Regions from separate parts of the Neobacillus sp. BP17 genome, predicted to be linked through region 1. Evidence: riboswitches for the same ligand, from Rfam matches in the RefSeq annotation. Region 1 holds a riboswitch; each other region holds the start of a gene.

Region 1 (3,148 bases):
GCAGCCGTTGATCTTGCCAAATTATGCGGTGCGAAGCCTGCAGGGGTTATTTGTGAAATTATGAATGAGGATGGGACGATGGCCCGCGTTCCTGATCTTTTCAAAATTGCAGAGAGAATGAACCTTAAAATGATTACGATTAAAGATCTAGTTGAATATAGAATGAAAAATGAACGAATGGTTAAGCGGGAAGCATAGATTACCGCTCTAAAGCTAAACTACACAAAACATTTGATGGAGGCATACACATGGGAAATATTTTTGAAGGAAATTTAGTTGGTTCTGGGTTAAAAATTGGAATAGTTGTTGGACGTTTCAATGAATTTATTACTAGTAAATTATTAAGCGGTGCACAGGATGCACTTAAAAGACATGGAGTTAGTGAGTCAGATGTGGACCTTGCGTGGGTTCCGGGGGCATTTGAGATTTCATTAATCGCTCAAAAAATGGCCAATAGTAATAAATACGATGCGGTTATTACACTTGGAACGGTCATTCGCGGTTCAACTCCACATTTTGACTATGTTTGTAATGAAGTAGCAAAGGGTGTTTCTGCGATCAATTTGAAAAGTGGCATTCCTGTTATTTTTGGAGTGTTAACAACGGATTCAATCGAACAAGCCATTGAACGAGCTGGTACAAAGGCAGGAAATAAAGGTTGGGATGCAGCAACGGCTGCGATTGAAATGGCAAATTTATGCAGAAATATTGAGCAATAACTTGTTGTAAAAAATCATATACAAATCTTTTCTCATTTTCTATAATAAAAATAACAAAAAAATATTATTTTAAATTTAGGTGCTAAAATCTTCTCATATGATTTTAAGCTTAAAAGGGAAGTTGGTATAAGCCAACGCGGTCCCGCCACTGTAAATGGGAGCAACCTATATTGTGTCACTGTCGTATACGATGGGAAGGCATAGGAAGCGATGATCATGAGCCAGGAAACCTGCCTAATTCTTGTGCGCCAATAACCTACGAGGATAGGAAGGTGTTGAAGGCTAGACTCTCTTTACTTATGCTAGTAACCTGAATCTATCAAACCAACATCTCCATTTCATTTTGGAGATGTTTTTTGTTGTTATCCACGTATTTTGTTTAGCACAAGAAAAAATTTATTTTTTGTTACATACATGATACTTTACAAAGAAAGCAGGGAGAAAAATGAAGAAGTTGTATTCATTGCTGTTAGTAGTATTATTGACAGTAGGAGTGTTAGCGGGTTGTGCTGAAAAGAAAGACCAGGTAAAGGAAGATTCAAATACTAGTGTAGAGAAGAAAACAGCGGAAGTTACCTATCCACTTACGATTACAGATGCAACCAAAGCGGAAGTTACTATTGAAAAGAAACCAGAAAGCATTGTTTCTCTGATCCCAAGTAATACTGAAATTGTTTTTGCCTTAGGTCTTGATAAGGAAGTAGTGGGAGTAACCGATTTCGACAATTATCCAGAAGCGGCAGCCAAAAAGGAGAAAGTTGGCGGCCAAGAAATAAACTTAGAAAAAATTATTTCCTTAAAGCCAGATTTAGTGTTAGCACATGCCTCTTGGGCTTCTAGTTCTGAAGCTGGGCTTCAGCAGTTAAAAGATGCAGGGATTCCTGTTTTAGTTGTTAATGACGCGCAAAACTTTGATCAAGTCTTTGATTCTATAGATTTGATTGGGAAAGCCACTGGTGAAACAGCAAAAGCTGATGAAATCATCACTGGGATGAAAGATAAATTAGCAGAAATTAAAGCAAAGGCTGGAGAGATAAAAGAAAAGAAAAAGGTATTGGTTGAGGTTTCACCAGCTCCAGAAATTTATACATCTGGAAAGAATACGTTTATGGATCAAATGCTAAGTGTAATAAATGCTGAAAATATTGCTAACGATCAAGAAGGCTGGATCAAAATTGACCAAGAAGCCATGATTAAACGAAATCCTGATGTTATCGTCACTACCTATGGATTCTATGTTAAGAATCCTGTCGATCAAGTATTAACAAGGAAGGGCTGGGAAACGGTCAACGCTGTAAAGAATCAGCATGTAGTTGATGTGGATTCTGATCGTGTGACTCGATCAGGCCCAAGGATTGTTGAAGGAGTAGAAGATCTTGCGAAGGCTGTCTATCCTGAAGTTTTTAAATAATAAGTATTTAGCCTATTGTATAGCTGGAATTTTCCTAATTCTTTCTATATTAATAGGTATTTCGATAGGAACGGTTTCGGTTCCAATCTTAACTATCATAAAGATTATTAGTGCAAAGTTATTCGGGCTCATTTCCTTGGAGAAATTTGACCCAATGTATACGAGTATTGTCTTAAATATTCGGTTGCCTAGAGTGATCTTATCAGGTCTTGTCGGAGCTTCCCTTGCTATTGCAGGGGCAGCCTTTCAAGGGCTGCTTAGAAATCCGTTAGCAGATCCTTATACATTAGGTGTATCCTCTGGAGCGTCTGTGGGGGCGGTGTTGACCCTGTTTTTTCAGCTTTCCATTCCCTTCATAGGATCCTTTACATTACCATTGTTAAGTATCTTATTCTCTTTTTTTACAATCTTCCTAGTTCTCATGTTTGCAAGTAAAATCGAACAATCGATGCGAGTGGAAACCATTATATTAACAGGTATTATTTTCAGTTCCTTTTTAGGAGCCATAATTTCGCTTATGATTGCACTAACTGGGGATGAACTCCGGCAGATTATAGGCTGGCTTTTGGGAAGTGTTTCAATGAGAGGCTGGGATTACATAAAAATTATTTTACCCTTTTTCATCATTGGCTCATGTTTATTGCTTTTTAATGCCAAGGAGCTAAATGCGATGTCATTTGGGGAAGAACGGGCACAACATATTGGTGTTAATGTACATAAAAGAAAGCTCTTAATCTTGACTGCAGGCTCGATATTAACAGGGGCAGCCGTTGCGGTGTCAGGCACCATTGGTTTTGTTGGTCTGGTCATTCCACATTTGTCGAGATTATTATGGGGTCCTGATCATCGTCAGCTTCTTCCTTTGTCTATCATAACGGGGGCAGGTTTTTTAATTTTAGCCGACTTGATTTCAAGAATGATCATTTCTCCAACAGAATTACCCATAGGTGTTATCACTGCTTTAATTGGGGCTCCGGTATTTGCAATAATCCTGCTACAAAGAAAAAGGATGGAAAGA
Region 2 (3,148 bases), 250 kb from region 1:
GATCTGGCGTCGATGGAAGCGGCCAATGAGGCGGCCCGCCGAGCGGTCAACAGTATACTTGATGCGGCAGATTCAAAGAAAAGGAAATGCAAGATTTGGGACATGTATAAATTTGACCTATTAACTCCCTGGCACATTCACGATTGGATTCGCTATAGGAAAGGGCTCCCCTGGAATGGCGGCTCCTCCTTCTGCTCAAGGGTTGTCTACTTCCTCCTCAATGCAGGTAAATATGCTTGGGGAAAAGTCCAACAGTCTAGATGGTTTTGGTAGCCTAACCTGAACGCAACGCATTCAACCATATTACTAAAGGAAGTACATGGAACGTGAACGTGTGCTTCTTTTTGTATTGTAGACCATTTTAAAATTCTAATTTTTTCCAGAAGATGATGAGACATTCTTCTAGAGTCATTTAAGAATTTGTTTCATAATCTTCTCAATCTTCAGGGAAAAGTCAGACTTTTGGCAGGCAGTCAAACAAGATAGAAGGCTTGACACTTTAAAAGCCATAGCCATAAATGACTACATTTTTGCCGTGAATGAAGCGGTGAATAACAAGATGATGCATTATGCTGGCGTCATGACAGAGGAGTCAATATTCTTATTAAAAAAAACCAGACAAGATCGCTCTTCTGAGGTGACCAACATGGATTACAAAATAAGGGAATGAAAAAAGCACTTGATATATTATATTTGTTAGACTAGTATAATTATTATCTCTTAAAATTACATATGAATTTGTTAACAATTAGTTAAGATGCCTTTAGGGCTTAATAGGGAATCTGGTGCAATACCAGAACTGTCCCCGCAACTGTAAGTGTGGACGAAATAGACAAACCACTGAATCGATTATTTTTTTGTCGATACGGGAAGGGTCTAGAGTAGGGAGAAACACAAGTCAGGAGACCTGTCTTAGCTTTTTTAGTTTCGATTACTTCGGGGGTTGAGAAGATGGAACGTTTAGGCAAAAAGGAGTATTTAATATTTTCTTTTTGTGCTGACGTTTTATCCGTTCAACTAATGTTGAACGGATTTTTTTGTGTTTGATTCTAAATCTTTTTGAGGTCTCATAGTTTAGATGTAGATTAAGAAGAAACAAGCTTTAAAAAATTGAATAGATTAGGGATAGGTGCACATGAAAGAAAAATGTGCTTAAAAGGGAAGTACGGTTTAAATCCGTCACGGTACCCGCCACTGTATGGGGAGTTCATTGCAAATGTCACTGAAGGAATTCGGGAAGACGCAAAGGAATGATGAACCTAAGTCAGGAGACCTGCCTATACCTAAAGAGCTTCAATCAACCTACGGGAACATAGGTAGAAGTGCTGAACATACATCGCTATTTTTTTGTGTGTATAAATTCTGCACCCCTATGTCCATAGGGGTGCTTTTTTTACGTAAAAAACGAAAAGGAGAGTGTGACATGACTACTTGGAATTTACAAGGGACGAAACACCATGTTTTCATTTGCAACGGCAGCAGCTGTATGAGAAAGGGTGGGGAGGAAGCAACACAAGCGATTCGGAATGAAATCATCAATTTAAACTTAGATTCACTCATACATACAACAAGAACGAGATGCAATGGGAGATGTAAGGACGCTCCCGTTGCCATCGTCTATCCGTCCGGGACTTGGTATAAAAATGTAACCCCAGAAGTGGGAACTACAATTGTAAAGCGTCATCTGGCGGAAGGTCATTGCCTTCAGGAGCATGCGATCTATCAATATTCCGAAGCAGGATTCATGCAGCCAGAAGGGTCGGAATGCGTCGAAGGAGTACAAAAAGCGGATAAAGAAAAGATGTAACAGCGGATTGTAGCTGGAGTCTAGCTTGGAAATTTGGAAGGTGGCGTAATAGTGTGAAAGGCAAATTATTGGTGATTGGTTTTGGCCCTGGTGATGAAAAACATATTACCGGACGGGCAAAAGAAGCTATTCAAGAAAGTGATATCATCATCGGCTACAAAACCTACGTTGATTTAATCAAGGTATTAATAACTGGAAAGCAAATCATCAGCACAGGTATGACAGAAGAAGTGAGCCGTGCCCAGGAGGCTGTGAAGCAAGCTGAGCTAGGTTACACGGTAGCCGTCATTTCGAGCGGGGATGCCGGTGTATATGGAATGGCAGGACTGGTCTACGAAGTGCTAATTGAAAAAGGCTGGAAAAAAGACTCAGGGGTAGAAGTGGAGGTGGTCCCTGGCATTTCCGCGATCAACTCCTGTGCTGCATTATTAGGCGCGCCGGTCATGCATGATGCCTGTACGATCAGCTTAAGTGACCATTTGACACCTTGGAGCTTGATCGAGAAACGAATCGAAGCGGCCGCTCAAGCTGATTTTGTGATTGCCTTATACAATCCAAAAAGCGGGAGAAGAACACGGCAGATCATGGAAGCACAAAAAATCTTACTAAAATATCGCTCCCCAGACACCCCTGTAGGATTGGTAAAGAGTGCTTTCCGTGATAGTCAAAAAATCGTCTTAACCAATTTACAAGAGATGCTAGAACATGAAATTGGCATGTTAACCACCGTTTTAATTGGTAACTCTTCCACATTTTTTTACGATGGCTTGATTATCACACCGCGCGGTTATCAACGGAAGTATACATTAAATCAGGCAATACAGCCGTTGAAACCACATCAGCGTCTGCAGAAGGAAGCTGAACCATGGGCACTGGAGCAAGCGGAAGATGTAACATTGGTGAACAAAAAACTAGTCACCCCTACCTCAGTGAAAGAGTCGCCAAGAGAGCTGGCTGAGGAAGCCTTGGAAAGGATCCTTGGTGAGGACGATGGACCATCCCAAGGTTTAATGGTGAAGCAAGACTTTCAATCTATTTTTGAGGTAGCGGTCAGCCCAGGTGTCGCCAATAAAAAATTTACAGCGAGTCAGATGGTCATTCTTTCCGAAATCGTTGGAGAAGAAGGGGTCATGGAATACACACAAGACCATTATATGAAGCTGCAAATTTTAACCTCTAAGCCTGATGAGATTATTGAAAAACTTACGGCGGCCAACTTTTTGATTGCTCCTGTTGGCGACGTATTAACTGTAAAAGCCTGTGATTTTTGTGATGGAGAAAAGAAGGATTCCATCCCTTATGCCGATGAGCTGCAGGAAAGGCTTGGCGGCATGGAACTCC
Region 3 (3,148 bases), 1.9 Mb from region 1:
AGTGGCAAATTATATTCGTGAAAATCGATAAAGATAAACACGGAAGAACCTTGTTGTATTGTCTGTAAAAGACCTAAAATGATAGAGGGGAGTGTAGTAATGCCGCTACCTATGCTTACACATAAAGATAAAATTGAAACAGAGGATGAATTACGTTCAATTATGGGGGCACCTAGTGAACTAGTTAGAAAAAAGGTGATTTCCTATATAGACAATCATTGTAAGGATTTTATTTCACGTTCACCTTTTCTAGTCATTTCTACTTCTGATGCTTCCGGATATTGTGATGTTTCTCCTCGTGGAGACATGCCTGGGTTTGCACTTGTACTTGATGATAAGCATATCGTTATTCCAGAAAGACCAGGGAATAAAAGAATAGATACAATGCGTAACATTTTATCCAATCCAAGGGCAGGTCTTCTTTTTTTAATACCTGGATTAGGAGAGACGTTAAGAGTGAATGGAAAAGCGTATCTGGTGAAAGATGACATCCTCCTTGAACGAATGGCACATCATGGGAAGAAACCTTTAGTAGGGATCTGCATTGAAGTGGAGGAATGCTTTATTCATTGTGCAAAAGCGATGAAACGTTCAGGCCTTTGGGAACCAGAAACATGGAGTGAAAAGGATTCACTTCCAAATGCAGCCAAAATCCTCTTAGACCATACCAAAATTCCCGATATGTCAGAAAAGGATTTGGAAAAGGTACTTCAAGAAGATTATAGGACCGAGCTCTATTAAAGGAAGATATAGAGTTTTCTTAAATAGCATCATATTGGTTATTTTTCGGAAAATTATGTACTTCAAATTATTAATATGTTATAGTAAGTGAAAATTCCATATCGTGTAAGAATTGGTGCCAAGCTAAGGCTTGGCTTAAAAGGGAAGAACGGTGTAATTCCGTCGCTGTCCCGCAACTGTAAATCGGAGTGAATCACAAATACCACTGTCTGTACGACGGGAAGGTGTGAGGAACGATGATGATAAGCCAGGAGACCTGCCAAATTCCAGTACACACCAAATACCTACGTGGAAATAGGTGGTGACCTTCATTTGTACGACAAGCGAGTTATGAGTATCAATGTTTTTGCATGTCTTTTAAACATAACTTTAACTTGATTGTAGAGCCATTTCCATTTTGCGGAGATGGCTTTTTTGTATTTGGGAATTTTGTAACTATAAAAAGGAGGAAGGAAAATGAATTTAGTCAGTACAGCAATTGGTTACCCATACATTGGTGATAACCGGGAATGGAAACGGTGTGTAGAATCTTATTGGAAGTCTGCGATCTCAGAGGAGCAATTTAGCTTAGAGATGAAAACAATCCGCTTAAATAATTTGAAGCGACAGCATTCATTAGGCTTGGATTTACTAACTGTTGGGGATTTTAGCTTTTATGACCGGATGCTAGACCATGCGGCAATGTTCGGAATGGTTCCAAATCGTTATCAGTGGACAGGCAATGAAGTAAATCTATCAACCTATTACGCAATGGCACGCGGGGGAAAGAATGTAGTAGCATGTGAAATGACAAAGTGGTTTAACACCAACTATCACTACATCGTTCCTGAGTATGAAGGCCAGTCATTAAGATTAACGAAGAATTACATCTTAGATTATTTCTTAGAAGCCAAACAGGAATTAGGTCTAATGACAAAGCCTACTTTAATCGGTCCTTTTACTTTTGTGAAATTAGCGAAAGGATACGATGCCAAATCGAAAGCATTGTTTATTTTAAAACTCCTGCCGCTCTATGCACAAGTATTGCAGCAACTTGTAAATGCAGGTGCTCAGTGGATTCAAGTGGAAGAACCCGCTTTGGTCCTTTCACTTACAGCAGATGATGTAAAACTAGTCCAGGAGATTTACAAACAATTAGCAGAACAAGTACCAGCTGCCCGAATCATGTTACAAACCTATTTTGAAGGACTATCAGTGTATGAAGAGCTATCTCATTTACCGGTTGCGGGGATTGGACTTGATTTCATCCATGGTTCTGAAGAGAATATGGCTTCACTTCGAAAACACGGCTTCCCACAAGACAAAGTATTAGGAATTGGCATCGTAAATGGACGGGATATTTGGCGGGCGAATTTGGCTGAAAAAGCATTTAATATAAAAGCTATTTTATTATTAAGCGGTGTAAAAGAAGCTTGGATTCAGTCTTCATGTAGTTTACAGCATGTACCTGTGACAACGAAGGCAGAAACTCGCTTAGATGCCACTTTAAAAAATGCTCTATCATTTGCTGATGAGAAAATTGTAGAGCTGACACAGTTAACAGCCTATGTGTGTGACGAGGCGTGGGCAGGAAATAAGAGTGTGTCACAAAGTATGAAAGCAACCCAAGCATTAGTGCAGCATGAGGCGAGGAAAAATGCACGGGTGAAGGGGCTTGAATTACAAGTAAAACCCGAACATTTTGCCCGTCCATTGACATTTAATGAACGCCAGCCTCTACAGAAGGTGGCATTAAATTTACCAGATTTTCCAACCACAACGATTGGCAGTTTCCCTCAGTCGGATCAAGTAAAACGTACACGCACAACCTGGCGGAAAAAGGAACTCACCGACGCTGAATACGCAGCGTTCTTGAAGGGTGAAACAGCTCGTTGGATTCAAATTCAAGAAGAGATTGGACTGGATGTTTTCGTCCATGGTGAATTTGAGCGAACGGATATGGTTGGATATTTTGGAGAAAAACTAGAAGGGTTTGCTTTTACAGAAAAGGCATGGGTGGTATCCTATGGTTCACGCTGCGTAAAACCACCAATTATTTTTGGTGATGTCGAGTGGGTCGCTCCAATGACCGTGAAGGAGGTAGAAGCGGCCCAGCAATTAACGTCTAAGTATGTGAAAGGGATGTTAACAGGTCCTGTCACCATCTTAAATTGGTCTTTTGTCCGTGATGATATTTCACGTGAACAAGTAGCCAGCCAACTCGCCTTAGCGCTGAGAGAAGAGATTCAAGCGTTAGAAGATGCAGGCATTGCGATAATTCAAGTAGATGAACCTGCATTGCGTGAAGGATTGCCATTACGTAAAGAAAAATGGTCGGAATATTTGGCGTGGGCGGTTAATGCCTTTAAGTTAGCCACCTCCAGTGTGAAAAATGAAACGCAAATTCATACCCATATGTGTTATTGCG
Region 4 (3,148 bases), 790 kb from region 1:
ATAGTATGGAACGCAATTTCCTCATACAAACGATCTGCATAATTAACCGCCTCACCAGATTCCCAGTACATCCCTTTTAATGCTAATAAGTGGTGCCAGCCAAATGTACCAAGCCCAACGGCTCTGTACTTTTTATTCGTAACCTGAGCCTGTCCAACCGTTATGGTATTTAAATCAATCACGTTATCGAGCATTCTTACCTGAATACGAATGAGACGTTCTAAGACATTCGCCGGTACTGCTTTTGCTAGATTAATAGAAGATAAATTGCAAACAACGAAATCTCCTGGTTTCCGAACAATCACGATATGCCCTTCATCATTCTGATATTCGTTCACAATCGTCGTTGCGGACATATTTTGAGCAATTTCTGTACAAAGATTACTGCAAAAAATGGAAGTTCGACCTTTACCCAATACATGCTTATTTGGATTTTGTCTGTTTACTTCATCACGATAAAACATGTACGGGGTGCCTGTCTCTAATTGAGCAACCATGATCCGTGTCATGATATCCATGGCACGGTAAGTTTTGCGAGGTAGAAGCGGGTTAGCTGCGGCCTCTTCATATTTTTCGGTAAAATATTTAACATCTGTTTCATCATAAAAGTCCTCTAGTCCAAGCGGATTCCCCTGTTCATCCTTCCAGCCCATCATTTGTTTTACTTGATGAGGACAAAATGTATGCCACTGTCCTATACTTCTACCGTGCTCATCTTTCACTTCCAACTTTTTCATAAAGAGGTCTGGTATGGAAACACCTGTGAAAATATCATGGGCTTTACGGCGTTCATCCCCATTATTTGTTTTCAAGTCAAGAAACCCGTTCATGATATCTTTATGGAACAAATCAAGGTACACAGCAATGGCCCCTTGACGCTGACCTAACTGATCAACACTGACAGCTGTATCATTTACCAATTTTATCCACGGAACCACACCAGATGAGTTTCCTTTAAATCTCTTAATATCGGAACCTAGGGCGCGAACTTTACCATAATAGATTCCAATTCCTCCGCCATCTTTACTTAACCGGGCAATATCCCAATTATTTAAATAAATGCCATCAAGTGAGTCATCTACTGTATCAATAAAGCAGGAAGAAAGCTGCCCAAAGCTTTTCCCCGCATTTGCAAGAGTCGGTGTGGCAACCGTCATATATAAATGACTTAATGCCCAATATGCCTCCTTCACAAGATGCAGGCGTTCAGTCATTTTTTCATCCTTCATGAGGGTCATTGCAATAATCATGAACCGTTCCTGGGGAAGTTCATAAACATTTCGATTATAATCTTGAGCAAGATAACGATCCGCTAGTAAAAATAACCCTATGTAATTAAATAATAAATCATGTTCTGGATTTATCTCTTTCGCCAGCTGGTCGATTTCATCCTTACTATATAAGTTTAAAAGATCATTAGAATAGATCCCTATATCTGTTAATTCTTTTATTAAGTTATAAAAATCTCCATATTTTAGAGAACGTTCATATCCGCGACTTTTTGCAGCCTTTCCATATAGTTCATTCAGATATAAACGGGCAGCGACAAATGTCCAATCCGGCTGGTCCATTGCGATTTGATTCACTGCATATACTAGAGCTTGTTGATTTGCTTCTAGTTCTGTTACATCAAGTTGACTTAGTTTGTTTCTAAGTTCCATTGTATTAATCTGATATTTCTCTGAAACTTGTTCTATAGATTCTAAAACGTAATTATGTTCAGATTGCAGTTCCTCAATTTTCATTTCATTTCCCCCTATAATAAAAAAATCCGCTCAACGGGAATTGAGCGGATGAAACGATAACATTACAAAAGGAAATAATTAACTATCCATGCCTCCTGTCGCCACCGTTCATCTTCTCAATCCCCGAAGAAGTTGAAACATCTTAAGAAAGACAGGTCTCCTGACTCATGCTTCTATCTACTTTGAACCCTTCCCATATAAGTACCTAATAGATTAGACAATCTTATACAGTGGTTTGTTCATTTCGTCAGCATTTACAGTTGCGGGGGCAGCTCTGGATTTACACCAGATTCCCTATTAAGCCACAATGGGCATCTTCTCTTAAGGCTAACACAATATATAGTTGTTTTTTTAAAAATAAAAACAATATGTAGTGAATCAATGTTATTAATAATAGTATAGTCTTTATGATATTTCAAGTCTATTATTTTTTTAAAATGAAACTAATTTGATTGAATATCCGTATATGAAGAAAGACCAAATTGAAAAGAGGCATTTTTATGGGGAACATTATTCTATTTACATTGATTATTGGGATAGCTGCTGCGCTTGTTCTAATACCAATTTTTAAACCTGAAAAGGAAAGTAAAAAAGAGGGAAAAACACTCAAAATCGGCGTGTTCATTGCACTTGTTTTGATACTCATGATAGCAGTGTTTGTATTCTATTATTTTACTAATTATGATAGAAATTTCACCTCGGTATGGCCGTTAGCTATTCTCCTAACCGCTGTTGGGGCCGTTCTTGCCAAAGGCACAGAAAGAGTACTTAAAGGAATTCTCTTCCTTGCAAGTCTAGGCCTTGGAATTTATTTCTTAATCGCATTTATCTTTAATGCTGATCAAAAGTATGAAGTTGCCAAGATGGATGAAAAGGTTGAAATTCAAACTTTTGATGAGAAAGAAACACCTGCCAGTGTTCCACCGCAGTTTGCACGCAATAAAATGAAAAAAGCGTTTGGACAAGTTCCGAACACAAGCTATTATGAGCTTGGGAACCTGCAAATTCAAAAGCTGAACGATGACTATGTATATATTGCACCTGTGGAGTTTTCCGGATTTTTTAAATGGTGGAAAGGAAACAGTACACCTGGTTACTTTACCTTAAGTGCAACGGATTCTAGTGCGAATCCTAAATTCATCAAATCAGAAATGATATTTACCCCTTCCTCTTATTTTAATAAAAATATTGAGCGGCATATTCGTATGAAATATCCGAAGAAAATTTTCTTTGGCGGTGTTCAATTAGAAATTGACGAGAATGGAAAACCCTTTTACATCCGTACTTATGGGAAGTTTATTTCCGCCCGAAATGGATTTACAGCTAAAGGTCTGGTTGTCGTCGATTCTAAGAATGGTGCAATGAAAGATTATCCATTAGCAGATGTCCCGGAATTTATCGAT

Evidence for each region. Region 1 has a riboswitch for cobalamin ahead of AC4QJR_RS11130 (ABC transporter substrate-binding protein). Riboswitches for the same ligand answer to the same signal wherever they lie in the genome.
Region 2: another riboswitch for cobalamin. It lies ahead of AC4QJR_RS12460 ((2Fe-2S) ferredoxin domain-containing protein); the one in region 1 lies ahead of AC4QJR_RS11130 (ABC transporter substrate-binding protein).
Region 3: another riboswitch for cobalamin. It lies ahead of metE (5-methyltetrahydropteroyltriglutamate--homocysteine S-methyltransferase); the one in region 1 lies ahead of AC4QJR_RS11130 (ABC transporter substrate-binding protein).
Region 4: another riboswitch for cobalamin. It lies ahead of AC4QJR_RS15070 (ribonucleoside-diphosphate reductase subunit alpha); the one in region 1 lies ahead of AC4QJR_RS11130 (ABC transporter substrate-binding protein).

The regions. Positions count from the first base shown of each region.
Region 1 is NZ_CM184198.1:2,319,693-2,322,840, forward strand. Features, by position in the region: partial or broken gene ribB (3,4-dihydroxy-2-butanone-4-phosphate synthase) at 1-192, shown strand, start outside; gene ribH (6,7-dimethyl-8-ribityllumazine synthase) at 249-719, shown strand; cobalamin riboswitch at 780-971, shown strand; gene AC4QJR_RS11130 (ABC transporter substrate-binding protein) at 1,165-2,130, shown strand; gene AC4QJR_RS11135 (FecCD family ABC transporter permease) at 2,096-3,148, shown strand, end outside.
Region 2 is NZ_CM184198.1:2,568,463-2,571,610, forward strand. Features, by position in the region: gene AC4QJR_RS12450 (hydroxysqualene dehydroxylase) at 1-273, shown strand, start outside; partial or broken gene AC4QJR_RS12455 (transcriptional regulator) at 440-598, shown strand; cobalamin riboswitch at 739-929, shown strand; cobalamin riboswitch at 1,111-1,295, shown strand; gene AC4QJR_RS12460 ((2Fe-2S) ferredoxin domain-containing protein) at 1,424-1,807, shown strand; gene cobJ (precorrin-3B C(17)-methyltransferase) at 1,861-3,148, shown strand, end outside.
Region 3 is NZ_CM184198.1:422,520-425,667, forward strand. Features, by position in the region: gene AC4QJR_RS02100 (M14 family zinc carboxypeptidase) at 1-31, shown strand, start outside; gene AC4QJR_RS02105 (pyridoxamine 5'-phosphate oxidase family protein) at 100-741, shown strand; cobalamin riboswitch at 838-1,019, shown strand; gene metE (5-methyltetrahydropteroyltriglutamate--homocysteine S-methyltransferase) at 1,198-3,148, shown strand, end outside.
Region 4 is NZ_CM184198.1:3,105,042-3,108,189, forward strand. Features, by position in the region: gene AC4QJR_RS15070 (ribonucleoside-diphosphate reductase subunit alpha) at 1-1,745, opposite strand, end outside; cobalamin riboswitch at 1,880-2,079, opposite strand; gene AC4QJR_RS15075 (hypothetical protein) at 2,246-3,148, shown strand, end outside.